4 regions of the Kitasatospora sp. NPDC086801 genome follow, and region 3 is predicted to be linked to each of the others. Evidence: riboswitches for the same ligand, from Rfam matches in the RefSeq annotation. Region 3 holds a riboswitch; each other region holds the start of a gene.

Region 1 (3,233 bases), on a different contig from region 3:
TTCGGTGGCGTACATCACCGTCCCCGGCGGAGCGGAGTGCCGTGCCGCACGCGATCGTCTCCTGGACGGACACGGTGTTCGCGATCGCGGCCTGCGTCATGGCCATTGCGGCCGTGCTGTCGATGTTCCTCAAGGAGTGGCTGGCCCGGGCGACGACTGACAGATAACAGATGATGAAATCTGTTATCTGTTATCTGTTATCTGTCAGCCGTTAGCCGTTACCTGTCACCCGTCGGTCGTGCTCAGACCCGGCCGGCGAAGTCCGGGGCCCAGTTGGCGACGGTCTGCAGGCGCACGCCCGAGCTCGGGTTGGCGGCCTCGACGTACTGGCCGCCGCCGATGTAGATCGCGACGTGGTAGACGCCGGAGTCCTGGCCGTTGTTGGACCAGAACAGCAGGTCGCCCGCCTGCAGGCTGTCCAGCGAGACGTGGGTGCTCGCGGCGGCCTGGTCGGCGGCGACGCGCGGGACGGAGACGCCCGCGGCGCGCAGCGCTGCCTGGGTCAGGCCGGAGCAGTCCCAGCCGCCGTTGCCGGTACCGCCGTAGACGTAGGCCTGGCCGACCTTCGACTGGGCGAAGGAGACCGCGGCGGCCATGCTGCCGGTGGTGGCCGGGGCCGGGGCCGGACTCTGCGCCTGGGCGGCCGGCTTGGAAGCCGGCTTGGAGGCCGGGGCCTGGTCCTGCGCGGCCGGCTTGGCGTTCACGGCACCGCCGTTGGAGGTCTGGCCGGACTTCTGCGAGCGGTCGAACCAGGTGAAGCCCGAGCCGGACGTGGCCGACGAGCCGGAGCCGGACTGGTCGGCCTGCGCCGACTGCTGAGCCTGGCCGCCGTCCTTGAACGAGAGGCGCTGGCCCGGGTAGATGGTGTCCGGACCCTCGGTCAGGGTGCCGCGGTTGAGCTCGTACAGCCGCTGCCAGCCGCCCTGGAGGTTGTGCTTGTCGGCGATCGAGGACAGCCAGTCGCCGGCGGCGACGGTGTAGTCGTTGCTCTGGGCCTGAGCGCTGCTCTGGGCTTGGCTCTGGCCCTTCTGGGCCCAGGTGCCGTTGGCGGAGTCGGCGGGGGCCTGCACCTGGTCCTGGGCAGGCGCGGCCGGCTTGGCGGGCTTCGCGGCCGGGGCCTGGTTCTGCGCGGACTTGGCGGCCGGGGCGGCCGGGGTGGTCGGCTTCGGGGCGGGCTTGGTGGCGGTCGAGCCGGCAGCCGAGCCGGTGGTGGAACCGGCCGAAGTGTCGACGCCGGCCGGGGCGCCGCCCTTGGACAGGCCGGCCTGGACCGAGCACACCGGCCAGGCGCCGGGGCCCTGCGAGGCGAGGACCTTCTCGGCGACGGCGATCTGCTGGTCCTTGGTGGCCTGGTTGGCCTGCGGGGCGTAGGCGGTGCCACCGAAGGCGGCCCAGGTGCTGGAGGTGAACTGCAGTCCGCCGTAGAAGCCGTTGCCGGTGTTGATGCTCCAGTTTCCGGTGCTCTCGCACTGGGCGACCTTGTCCCAGGTGGAGACGGAGGCGGCGGAGGCGGTGCCGGAGGTGAGGCAGGGGATGCTGAGGCCGACGCCCGCGACGCCGATGGCGGCGATCACGCGTCGGGTACGACTGGACAGACGGGTGCCGTTGGTGGGCAGCATGAAGACGCAGTCCTCTCCCACGCCTGCGAGGTGAGCTGTCGGATTCGGGCTGGAGTTGCCCGGCCGCGCTGTGGGCGCGGCTTCACCCCTAGCCCTGGATCGTTCCGGGGAACGGTCCGGGGCGACTTACCTGTGGGTCCCCCGCTCCTGCCGTGGTGCGTTTTCGCGCTGCCAGGACATCCGACGGCAGGACTCGGCGTCGCGGATGAACTGGGTTCGTGTGGCCACGAACGGAGAGCACGTTAAGCAGACTTAAGTTCAAACTGCAAACACCTGTGACGCGCATCACGGTTTGAGGAGAACGGTCGTTCCCCTTGCTTGTCATGATCAGAAATGACTGATTTCCGGCAACGTCGCCAAGGGCGTGCACAACTGTCTGCGCTTCAGGAGGCGAATGACGGCGCGTCGGGTCGCCCGGGGTGTGCTCGTCGAGAAGGGGGCGCGACCGCACCGCGGGCGCCGGGGCACGTGCCGAGTGGCGGCGAACAAATGCGAACAGAACAGACATCGCGCCTATTCACCCCTTAACTTCCGCACAGGACAAGCCGGAAGGGCCCGGAACGCAGCCGTCCCGGGCCCTTCGTGCGCATGGTCTCCGCTACCGGCCGGACGGCTCCTCGGCGGCGGCGTGAGCGCCGTGACCGCCATGGCCGGAGTGGCCGGCGTGGGCGCCCCCGGCGGCCTCCGCCGCCTCGGCCTCAGCCTCGGCCCGGGCCAGCTCCTCCGGGGAGGGTGCCGGCAGCGCGGCCAGGTAGGTGGCGGCGATCAGCTGGCCGACCGTCGGATAGGCGCCCAGCGGCGCCGCGGACGGGCAGCCGGTCTCCTCGGCGGCCGTGGCGAGCAGTTCGGAGTCGGCCTCCGGCCCGATCACCAGCGGGGCCAGCGCCGGGCGCTGGGAGCCGGTCTCCTTGAGGTGGTTGACGGCCGCGGCGACCGAGCCCGGCACGTCGAGCGCGGCGGGGACGACCGGGACGGCCAGTCGGGCCGCCAGCAGGACACCGGTGATGCCGGCCGCGGCGGCGGCGTCCTCGCCGCCGACGGTGGTCAGCACGACGCCGTCCGCGGCGGTCGCGATGGCGAACAGCCGGGCCCGGTCGGCGCGCGCCAGGCCGGCCTCGGACAGCCGCACGTGCACGGCCTCGGCGAGCAGCGGGTGCGGGCCGAGCACGTCGGTGACGGGGGCTCCGTACTCCGCGGCGAGGGCGTGAAGTTCGGTCAGGAATCCGTGCGGGCCGGGTACCAGTGGCACCAGGACCGGCGCGGGAAGGCCGGCCTCGGCGGCCGTGGCCAGCAGTTCGGCGACGGTGTGGTCGTCACCGCCGGTTCCCCCGGCGGCTTCGCCCGGGAGGTAGCCGACGGCGGTCTGGATGCCACTCTGCTCGCTGCGGACGATCGACAGCAGCTCCTCGACGACCGAGTGGGACTCGGGCCCGGCGGTCGCGGGCACGGCGAGCACCAGGGCCGGGGAGCCGGCCGGGATCTCGGGGCGCTCGGGGCGGCGGTGGCGCCCCCGCGCACGGGAGCCTGGAGTGCGGACGGGCAGTGGCGCGCCCGGGATGGCTGCGGTGCTCATGCCGGAGATCGTAGGACATCGGCCCGTCAGGCCTGCATTCG
Region 2 (3,233 bases), on a different contig from region 3:
GGTGCGGCGCTGGTCGAGCCGGCGCTGGCGGGCGGCCAGTTCGTGCAGGGTCTCCTGCTGCCGCTCGGCGGCCTGGTCGAGGGTGCGGGCCCGGGACAGGTAGCCCTCCGGGTCGGTGGAGAGCATCAACTGGACGGTCTGGGCCATGCCGCCGCCGCGGTACTCGGCGCCGGCCACGGTGGCGAGGTCGCCGCGCAGCTGGTTGAGCTGGTCCTGGGCGACGGCGATGTCGCCCTGGAGGATGGTCGTCTCGCCCTGGAGCCGCTGCTGCGCCTCCTGGGCGGCGTTGTACTTCTCGGACGCCTGCTCGGCCTCGCCGTAGAGCTGCTCCACCTGCGCCTTGACGTCCTTGCGGGCGGGCGTGTCCGGCGGGCCGGGGGCGGCCTGGGCGCTGCCGCCCGTCGTCACGCCCAGGGCGGTGGTGGCGGCCGCGGTCAGCACCAGCGCACGGGCGAACAGTTGGGAACGGCGGTGCACGGGCATGGCGGCAGCGGCTCCAATCCGGCGGCGGGGCCCCGCCGCCGCACCAACGCGGGCGGCCCTGGAAGCGGAGTCCGGTGGCAGACGTTAGCGAGTCCGGGCAACCGAGTCCAAACCCCTACCAACCCGAATATTTGGCCCGCAATCGGACATCCGTCCGGGACGCCGGAAAAGCCGCAGGCCCGGCCTTCCGTGAGGGAAGGCCGGGCCTGGGAGGGCCTGAGCGGGGATCAGACCCGCACGATGGAGGCCAGCGGCATGTTGCTGACCGCCTCGTAGCGGACCGACGCGCCCGGCTTGGGCGCGTGCAGCACCTGGCCGTTGCCCGCGTAGATGCCGACGTGGTGGGCGTCCCCGTAGAAGATCAGCAGGTCGCCGGGCTGCGCCTGGGAGAGGTCGGAGCCGATCCGGGTACCGGCGTGGGCCTGCTCCTGCGAGGTGCGCGGCAGCGACACGTCGACCTGGTTGAACGCCCAGACCATCAGGCCCGAGCAGTCGAAGGAGCCGGGGCCGGAGGCGCCGTAGACGTACGGGCTGCCGATCTTGGAGGCCGCGATGGACAGCGCCGCGGCGCCGCGCGAGCTGCCGGCGCTCGGCTTGGTGACCGGCGCGGCGGGGGCCTGCGACGCGCTCAGGTCGGTGCGGCTGCTGTCGCGGGAGGAGCGGTCGGCGGCCTGCTGGGCCGCCGCCTGCTGCTGGGCGGCCTTCGCGGCGGCGTCGGCCTTCGTCTTGGCCTCGGCGGCGGCCTTCTCCTCGGCCGCGCGAATCGCCTGGCGCTCCTGCTCGGACAGGGTGTTGAAGAGGTCCTGCGCGGCCTTGAGCTTGCCCTGGACCTCGTCCTTGGCGCTCTTCAGCTGCTGGGTGGTGGTCTCCATCTCGGAGAGCTTGCCCTGGGCCTCGTTGCGCACCTGGTCGAGCTTGCGCTGCTCGTCCTGGAGCTGCTTGAGCTGGCCCTTCTGGGTGCCACCGGCCTGGTTCAGCGTGTCGGCCTGGCTCAGGAAGGTGTCCGGGCTGGCGGAGAACATCAGCTGGACGGTCTGGGATATGCCGCCGTTGCGGTACTGCTCGCCAGCGATCTCGGCCAGGCCGCCCTGCAGGTCGGTCACCTGTCCCTGCTGCCGCGCCACCTGGTCCTGCAGGTCGGTGACCTGCTTCTGCAGCTGCTGCTGCTTCTCCTGGGCGGCGTTGAGCTTCTCGGTCGCGACCTCGGCCTGCTCGTTGAGCTGGTCGACCTGCTCCTTGACCTGGTCCTTGGTCGGCTGCGGGTCGGCGTGGGCGCCGGACTGCGCGGACAGCGCGACGGCTGCGGCGGCGAAACCGGTCATGATCGAGACCCGGGTGCGACTCGCGGGCTTGGGACGACGATGGGACGCCACGAAGGCGGACTCCTTCTTCCTGCGACCGCCTACCGGGTGAGCTGACGGGTTCGGGCCGGAAGCATGCCCTACGACGCCTCACGGCCGTTCCACCGGCCGACCTGGCGCCGATTCACCCCGGAGGAACGTGGTTCCCCGGCTCCGTTCGACAGCGCCCCCGATTGCTGGGCTCCCCGTCGGGCAGGCACTCGGCCAGCCCCGCTGCGTCACGAACTCGACGGAAACCACCGCCGCCACCCTGGCTGGGCGATCGACAGTGCGGTGGTTCGGTGCATGACCCTAGTAACTGAACCGTGATCCGTTCAAATCCTTGTCAGAAAAAAGACGGAAGAAGACCAAAGTTCTTTTGTGAATATGACACATAGTGATCACCGTCGCACGCAAAGCTGATCAGTCTTCACCGGGGCTCGTCGAGCGGGCGAAAACCGAACGCCACCCCCCGGTCGGAGGGTGGCGCGGATCACAGGCCCGGCGGGGCCCTTCGGGCGTGTCGGACCGTCAGACCCGGCGGATCGTGTTGATCTTCATCGCGTCCGCCTTCATCACCTTCACCACGTCGCCGGTGTGCGGCGCGTGCACCACCATGCCGTTGCCGATGTACATCCCGACGTGGTGCCGGTCGGAGCCGTAGATGACCAGGTCGCCCGGCTGGGCCTGGTCCAGCGTGACGGCGGTGCCGACGTTGCCCTGCTCCTGCGAGGTGCGCGGCAGCGAGACGCCGGCCTGGCCGTACGCCCAGACCATCAGGCCCGAGCAGTCGAAGGTGGTCGAGCCGGTGGCGCCCCACACGTACGGCGAACCCTGCTTGCTCATCGCCTTGGCGACGGCCACGCCCGCGTAGCCGCCGGCCTGCGGGAGGCTGCCGAGGTCCGTGCGCTCGCTGCCGCGCGAGGCGCGGTCGTCCTGCTGCTGCTGGGCGCGCAGCGCGGCGCGGTCGGAGGCGCTGAGCGAGTTCAGCAGGTCCTGCGCGGCCTTGAGCTTCTGGTTGACGTCCGTCTTGGCCTGGTTCAGGTCCTTGGTGGTGGAGTCGAGCGAGGCCAGGACGGCGGCGGCCTCGGACTTCTCCTGGTCCAGCCGGCGCTGCTGGTCCAGCAGGCCCTTGAGCGCCTCGGACTCGCTGGTGCTGGCCTGCTGGACGCTGGAGGCCTTCTCCAGGTAGCCGGACGGGTCGGAGGAGAGCATCAGCTGGACGGACGGGTCGATGCCGCCGGTGCGGTACTGCTCGCCCGCCACCCCGGCCAGACCGGTCTGGAGCTGGGTCATCTCGTCCTGGCTGCGGGCCACCTGGTCCTGCAACTGGTCGGACTGCTTGCGGAGCTGGTCGGCCCGCTCCTTGGCGCCGTTGTACTTCTCCGCCGCCTGCTCCTGCTCCTGCTG
Region 3 (3,233 bases):
GAGTGGCTGACCGGCTTCCGGGAGCTGGCGCAGGAGGAGCGGCTGGCCGCGTTCGCCGCGCTGGCGCAGACCGGCTGGCTGGACGAGGTGGACGAGCAGGGCTGGGGCCCGACCCGGGTGCTCTCGGTCGGCATGGCCACGGACGGCGCGCGCCGGCTGCTGGAGCAGGGCCTGATGCGGCGCAGCTACCGCAACCTGGCCGAGCTGACCGCGCTGGGCCGGCCGATGCCGGACGAACTGGCCGGAGACTTCGGCGAGTTCGAGGAGGCGGCGGTGGAGGCCGCGCTCGACCTGTACGGGGAGTGGACGGTGCCCGGGCTGCCGCGGCTGCTGGTGGAGGAGTTCCCGGACCTCGCACCGGAGCCGGGTCAGGAGGAGATCGACGCGTACGTGGCGGGGCTGGCGGAGCCGGAGAACCTGACAGCACCGACGGGACCGAAGGGACCGACTCAGGAGTGACGCGGCGAAGCCCCGGCCGCGGTGGTTCTGGTTCCGGCGGCCGGGGCTTCGCGGGTGCGTCAGGGGTCTTCGCGGGTGCGTCAGGGGTTGAGGCCGCGCTGCTGGAACCAGGTCTCCGGGTCGACGGGGGCACCGCCGCCGGGGCGGACCTCCACGTGCAGGTGCGCGCCGGTGACGTTGCCGGTGGCGCCGACCTTGCCGATCTGCTGGCCGGAGCCGACCTTGCCGGAGCCCTTGATGATCGAGGAGAGGTGGCAGTACCAGATCTCGGTGCCGTCGGGCAGGGTCTCGACGATCCGGTAGCCGTACGAGCCGGACCAGCCGGCCGAGGTGATGGTGCCCTGGCCGACCGCGTAGACGGGGGTGCCGGTGTCGGCGGCGAAGTCCAGGCCGGTGTGCAGGTGTGCCCAGTAGCGGGCGCTCTGACCGTAGTGGGCGGTGAGGTGGTAGTCGCGCACCGGCAGGGTGAGGGCGGCGGCCTTGGCCCGCTCGGCCTCCTCGGCGGCCCGCTTGGCCTCGGCCTCCTTGGCGGCGGCCTTGGCCTCCGCCTCCTTCGCGGCCTGGACGCGGGCGTCCTCCTCGGCGGCGGTGCGCTGGCTGTCGGCCTGCTGCTGGATGCGGGCGGCGAGCGCGAGGCCGGGGTCGGCGGAGAGGGCGACCGGGGTCTCGTCCGGGGCCTCGATGGCGGGGGCGGCGGCCGGGGTGGCGGAGGCGAAACCGGTGGCACCCAGGGTGGCGGCGACGGCGGTGACGCCGAGCAGCGGGGAGGTCCCACGGGCCTGACGCGGCATCCGGTGCCGGTTGGTCTCGGCGTCCGGGCCGGCGTACTCGGGGCCGTCCGGGCCGGGGTGGTCGAGGAGTTGGGTACCCGCTGCGGGGCCGGCCGGGTGTGCCGGGGTGTGCGTCGACGCCACGGAGGCGCGCTCCTTTCCTTCCTTCGCGCCTACCGGGTTAGCTGACGGGTTCGGAGCAGGAAGGTCTCCTACGGCCGGGCCGGAGCCCCGCCGATTCACCCCAAGGAACGTGGTTCCCCGGCTCCCTGACCTGCCCGGAGGCCGGCCGGCGGGATTAGGCGACGGCGCACGGTGCCGTCTGGGTACGGCGTTGACGACCGCGCTGCGTTATCAAACGTTAATCCTAGGAGGCCCTGATTCCAAGCCGTTCGCCCGGGACGACCGGAGACGGACGGGGCACTCTGGGACACAATGGGCGGTTTGTTCCCCTTGAACACCATTGACGCTACCTAACGTGATCGGACGTCAACGAACGACCCCTCACCCGGGCACCCCTCATCAACCTCCCCGCCGACCTCCCCATCGGCCTCCCCATCGGCCTCCTCCGCACCGCAGGGCGCGAGGGCTTGACGGCTAAGGCTATTAGCCTTAGCTTTATGGCTATCGACAGCCCGCCAGCGCCCCGCACCGGCAGCCCCCGGAGGACCACCATGAACGCCACCAGCGCCACCAGCACCCAGTACCTCGACGTCACCGGCGGCCGCCTCGCCTACGACGACACCCGGCAGGGTGACGGCACCCCCGTCGTCCTGCTCCCCGGGATGCTCGACACCCGCGCCGCCTACCGGCACCTCCACCCCCTGCTGGCCGCCGCCGGCCGCCGGGTCATCACCATGGACCTGCGCGGCTTCGGCGAATCCTCGATCGTCTGGGACGACTACTCCCCCGCCGCCATCGCCACCGACGTCCTCGCCCTGCTCGACCACCTCGGCATCGACCGCGCCGTCCTGGTCGGCAACTCCTACACCGGCGCGACGGTCGTCAAGCTCGCCGGCGACGCCCCCGAGCGGGTCGCCGGCATCGCCCTGATCGACGCCTTCATCGAGAACCTCCCGCCCAACGCCCTCATGCGCGGCGCCCTCCGCGTCATGGGCGCCCTGACCGTCCACTCGCCCGCCTTCTGGGGCCTCTACCACCGCAAGCTGGCCTACCCGGGCACCAAGCCCGCCGACTTCGACACGTACGTGGCCGGACTCGTCGCCGCCATGCGCACCCCCGGCCGCAAGACCGCCGCCCGCGGATACGTCACCGGGGACTCCGCGCCCGTCGGCTGGACCGCGGCCGTCCGCTGCCCCTCGCTCGTCATCATGGGCAGCAAGGACCCCGACTTCCCCAAGCCGGAAGCCGTCGCCGACCGGCAGGCCGCCGCACTCAACGCGCGGAAGGCCATGATCGAAGGATCCGGGCACTACCCGATGGCCGACAACCCGCAGGCCACCGCCGACGCCCTGCTGCCCTTCCTCGCCGAACTCGCCTGAGCCCCATCCGCCCAGGTCCGCCCAGGTCCGCCCACGTCCCCCCCTTTCCAGCCCCTTCCACCGACGGAGAGCCCGCGCCATGCCCCGAGTAGGACTGACCCCCGAGCAGGTCGTCGGCCACGCCCTCGCCCTCATCGACGAGCAGGGCGCCGACGCCCTCACCCTGGCCGCCGTCGCCGCCCGGGCCGGGGTCGCCACCCCGTCGCTGTACAAGCACGTCAGCGGCGGCCTCGCCGAACTGCGGCGGCTCATCGCCGTCCGGGTCACCGAGGAACTCGCCGATCGGCTCGCCGAGGCCGCCGTCGGCCGCAGCGGGGACGACGCCGTCGCCACCGTCCTACGCGCCTACCACGCGTACGCCACCGAACACCCGCACCGCTACAACGCCCTCCCCCAGGCACCGCAGCCGGACGACGACCTCACCCGCGCAGCCGGTCGACTCGTCGGAGTGATCATCGCCGTCCTGCGGGAGTACGGCCTCGACGGTGCGGAGGCGATCCAC
Region 4 (3,233 bases), on a different contig from region 3:
GCCCAGCACCCGGACGTCCGCCCGCTCGCCCTGGACCGCCACGGCCTGGTCCTGCGCCTGGACCACCAGCACGGCCACCGCGACGTCCGCCTGGTCTTCCCCGAACCGGCCGCCGACACCGAGGACTTCGGCCAGCGGATGCACGAGCTGCTGACCGCCGCCCAGCACGGCCTGCCCGCCCACAGGATCTGAACCGGCCGACCAGCGAGCCTTCCTGACTGATCGTCAATTCGCCTTGGGCGCAACCCTCCCCGACATCAGCCGGAAACGACACCAACCGGAAACGACAGCGGCCGGCCCGGCTCGCGAGAGAAGTCTCGCGAGCCGGGCCGGCCTGGGCGTGTCCCGCGCCCATGTCCACTGCTGCGGCGATCACCCGGTCGAGCGGTCACCCGACATGACCATCCCGGGAGGTCGATTCGCCCCGTAGCAGCGGTGGTTCCTCATGCGGCACGGGTCAGAGCGCGACGCCGTGGGCCCGCAGGTAGGCGACCGGGTTGATGTCCGAGCCGTACTCCGAACCGTTGCGGATCTCGAAGTGCAGGTGCGGGCCGGTCACGTTGCCGGTCGCGCCGGAGCGGCCGATCTGCTGGCCGGCGGTGACGGTCTGACCGATCTTCACGCCGATCGAGGAGAGGTGCGCGTACTCGGCGAAGTGACCGTCGGCGAGCTTGATCTCGACCTCGTTGCCGTAGGCGCCACCGTTGCCGGCCTTCACCACGACGCCCTTGGCGACGGCGCGCAGCGGGGTGCCGGTGGAGGCGACGAAGTCCTGGCCGGTGTGGTGGCCGGAGGCCCACATCGAGCCGGCCACGCCGTAGGCGGTGCCGAGCTTCGGGCTGGCCAGCGGGGCGACGAAGGCGGAGCCCGCCGCGACCGGGACGGTGGTGACCGCGGCGGTCGGCGCGGCGGTCTGCACCTGGGTCTGGAGCTGGGCGGACGGCTTCGCCGCCTCGGTCTGGACCTCCAGCTGGGCCTGCGGCTTGGCGGCGGTGGTGGCCGACGCGGCCGGGGCGGCCGGCTGGGCGGGCTTGGCCGGAGCAGCGGGCGCGGCAGCGGCGGCCTGGCCGGCGATCACGAGCTGCTGACCGGGGAAGATCAGGTTCGGGTTGCCGCCGATGACCTCGCGGTTGTGGTCGTACAGCGCCTGCCAGCCACCGTCGACGTGCTTGGCGTCGGCGATCTGGGACAGGGTGTCACCGCTGACGACGCGGTAGTTCTCCGGCGACTGCGACGGGGCCTGGGCCTGGGCCTGGGCCTGGTCGGCGGAAGCGGCGGCCGGGGCGGTGGTGACCGCGGCGGCCGGCGCGGGGTGGGCCTGGGCGCTCATCGCGGTGACGAGCGGCAGGGCGAAGGAGACACCGGTGACGGCGGTGGCGATCCCGATGCGGGCGGCGCGGGGCAGGGCGATACGACGAGCCTGTGCAGGCATGGAATTTTCCTCTCCGACGCCTGCGAGGTGAGCTGTCGGGTTCGGGCTGGAGTTGCCCGGCCGCACATGCGGCTTCACCCCTAGCCGGCCCTGGATCCGGGTACGCGAAAGCGTGCCGTTTCCGGTCCGGCGACTTACCTGTGGGTCCCCCGCTCCTGCCGTACAGAGTTCGGTGCGAGCCACCGGGCAGCGGCAGGACTCGGCGTTCCACCCGGTGGATCCGTCCGGACTGGCCGGGCGGTCGCTGAACTAAAACCCATCCGTTCGGGTGAAGCAATGTCGATCACTTGAACCGGCAACAACCCCCGGGGACGCCGTGACCCTCCGAATGATCGGCTGCACCGTACGTGCACAATCCATTCACCCGGCGCCACTGATCCACGACGCTGCGCCGATCCCGCCACCGCTGCGCACCCGTCCGCTCACGCACCGCACACCCCCCGACACGCCCCCCGGTGACCCTTGTCACGCACGCCCCACGGGCGCAGGATCGGCCCGTGGCCACCTCCCAAGCAGGAACATTGCGCCTGGGCACCTCGCAGGGACGCTGGGTCCTCCTGGCGACGGTGCTCGGCTCCAGCATGGCGATGCTCGACGGCACCGTGGTGAACGTCGCGCTCCCCCGCATCGGCGCCGATCTCGGCGCCTCCCTCGCCTCCCTGCAATGGACGCTCAACGCCTATCTGCTCACCCTGGCCGGGCTGATCCTGCTCGGCGGCGCGCTCGGCGACCGGTACGGCCGGCGCCGGGTCTTCCTGATCGGCGTGCTCTGGTTCGCCGCCGCCTCCGCGGCCTGCGCCGCCGCCCCCACCATCCACGTGCTGATCGCCGCCCGCGCCGTCCAGGGCATCGGCGGGGCGCTGCTCACCCCCGGCTCGCTCGCCATGCTGCAAGCCGTCTTCCACCCGGACGACCGCTCGGCGGCGGTCGGCCTGTGGTCGGGCCTCGGCGGGGTGTCGGCCGCGGTCGGCCCCTTCCTCGGCGGCTGGCTGGTGGACGGCCCCGGCTGGCGGTGGATCTTCCTGCTGAACCTGCCGCTCGCGGCCGCCGTGGTCGCGGTCACCTCCCGGTTCGTCCCCGAGAGCCGGGACGAGAGCGCCGCCGGCCGCTTCGACGTCACGGGCGCGCTGCTCGCCGCGCTCGCCCTCGGCGCGATCACCTACGCGCTGACCGCCGCCGGGGAGGGCCTGTCCCCCGCGGTCTGGCTCACCGGCGCGATCGGCCTGCTGCTCGGCGCGGCCTTCATCGCGGTCGAGCGCCGCGCCGCCGAGCCGATGCTGCCGCTCGGCCTCTTCTCCTCCCGGCTGTTCACCGCCGTCAACCTGGTCACCCTGTGCGTCTACGCGGCGTTCAGCGGGGTGTTCTTCCTGCTGGTGGTGCAGTTGCAGATCGTCTCCGGCTTCTCCCCGCTGGTCTCCGGCCTCGCCCTGGTCCCGATCACCGTGCTGATGCTGACCCTGTCGGCGCGCGCCGGGCGGCTGGGCAAGCGGATCGGCCCCCGGATCCCGCTCACCGTCGGCCCGCTGCTGTGCGCCGCCGGGGTGCTGCTGATGCTGCGCACCGGCCCCGACTCCTCCTACTGGGCGGACGTGCTGCCCGCCGTCACGGTGATGGGTTGCGGGATGACCCTGCTGGTCGCACCGCTGACGGCGACGGTGCTGGCCGCCGTCGAGGTCCGGCACGCGGGGATCGCCAGCGGCGTCAACAACGCCGCCGCCCGCGCGGCCGGGCTGCTCGCGGTCGCCGCGCTGCCCTCGCTCGCCGGGCTGAGCGGCGACGCCTACCGGGTGCCGTCCGCGGT

What was found. Region 3 has a riboswitch for cyclic di-AMP ahead of ACIPLC_RS13170 (M23 family metallopeptidase). Riboswitches for the same ligand answer to the same signal wherever they lie in the genome.
Region 1: another riboswitch for cyclic di-AMP. It lies ahead of ACIPLC_RS24410 (transglycosylase family protein); the one in region 3 lies ahead of ACIPLC_RS13170 (M23 family metallopeptidase).
Region 2: another riboswitch for cyclic di-AMP. It lies ahead of ACIPLC_RS08760 (NlpC/P60 family protein); the one in region 3 lies ahead of ACIPLC_RS13170 (M23 family metallopeptidase).
Region 4: another riboswitch for cyclic di-AMP. It lies ahead of ACIPLC_RS33465 (peptidoglycan DD-metalloendopeptidase family protein); the one in region 3 lies ahead of ACIPLC_RS13170 (M23 family metallopeptidase).

Annotation. Positions count from the first base shown of each region.
Region 1 covers NZ_JBIVAX010000025.1:109,859-113,091, forward strand. Annotated here, with positions in the region: gene ACIPLC_RS24405 (hypothetical protein) at 42-167, shown strand; gene ACIPLC_RS24410 (transglycosylase family protein) at 243-1,640, opposite strand; cyclic di-AMP (ydaO/yuaA leader) riboswitch at 1,627-1,787, opposite strand; gene ACIPLC_RS24415 (hypothetical protein) at 2,218-3,192, opposite strand.
Region 2 covers NZ_JBIVAX010000005.1:58,719-61,951, reverse strand. Annotated here, with positions in the region: gene ACIPLC_RS08765 (NlpC/P60 family protein) at 1-483, opposite strand, end outside; gene ACIPLC_RS08760 (NlpC/P60 family protein) at 711-1,856, opposite strand; cyclic di-AMP (ydaO/yuaA leader) riboswitch at 1,867-2,020, opposite strand; gene ACIPLC_RS08755 (NlpC/P60 family protein) at 2,355-3,233, opposite strand, start outside.
Region 3 covers NZ_JBIVAX010000009.1:18,359-21,591, forward strand. Annotated here, with positions in the region: gene ACIPLC_RS13165 (hypothetical protein) at 1-459, shown strand, start outside; gene ACIPLC_RS13170 (M23 family metallopeptidase) at 540-1,373, opposite strand; cyclic di-AMP (ydaO/yuaA leader) riboswitch at 1,386-1,544, opposite strand; gene ACIPLC_RS13175 (alpha/beta fold hydrolase) at 1,850-2,731, shown strand; gene ACIPLC_RS13180 (TetR/AcrR family transcriptional regulator) at 2,811-3,233, shown strand, end outside.
Region 4 covers NZ_JBIVAX010000050.1:12,760-15,992, forward strand. Annotated here, with positions in the region: gene ACIPLC_RS33460 (DUF2470 domain-containing protein) at 1-192, shown strand, start outside; gene ACIPLC_RS33465 (peptidoglycan DD-metalloendopeptidase family protein) at 458-1,432, opposite strand; cyclic di-AMP (ydaO/yuaA leader) riboswitch at 1,435-1,617, opposite strand; gene ACIPLC_RS33470 (MFS transporter) at 1,930-3,233, shown strand, end outside.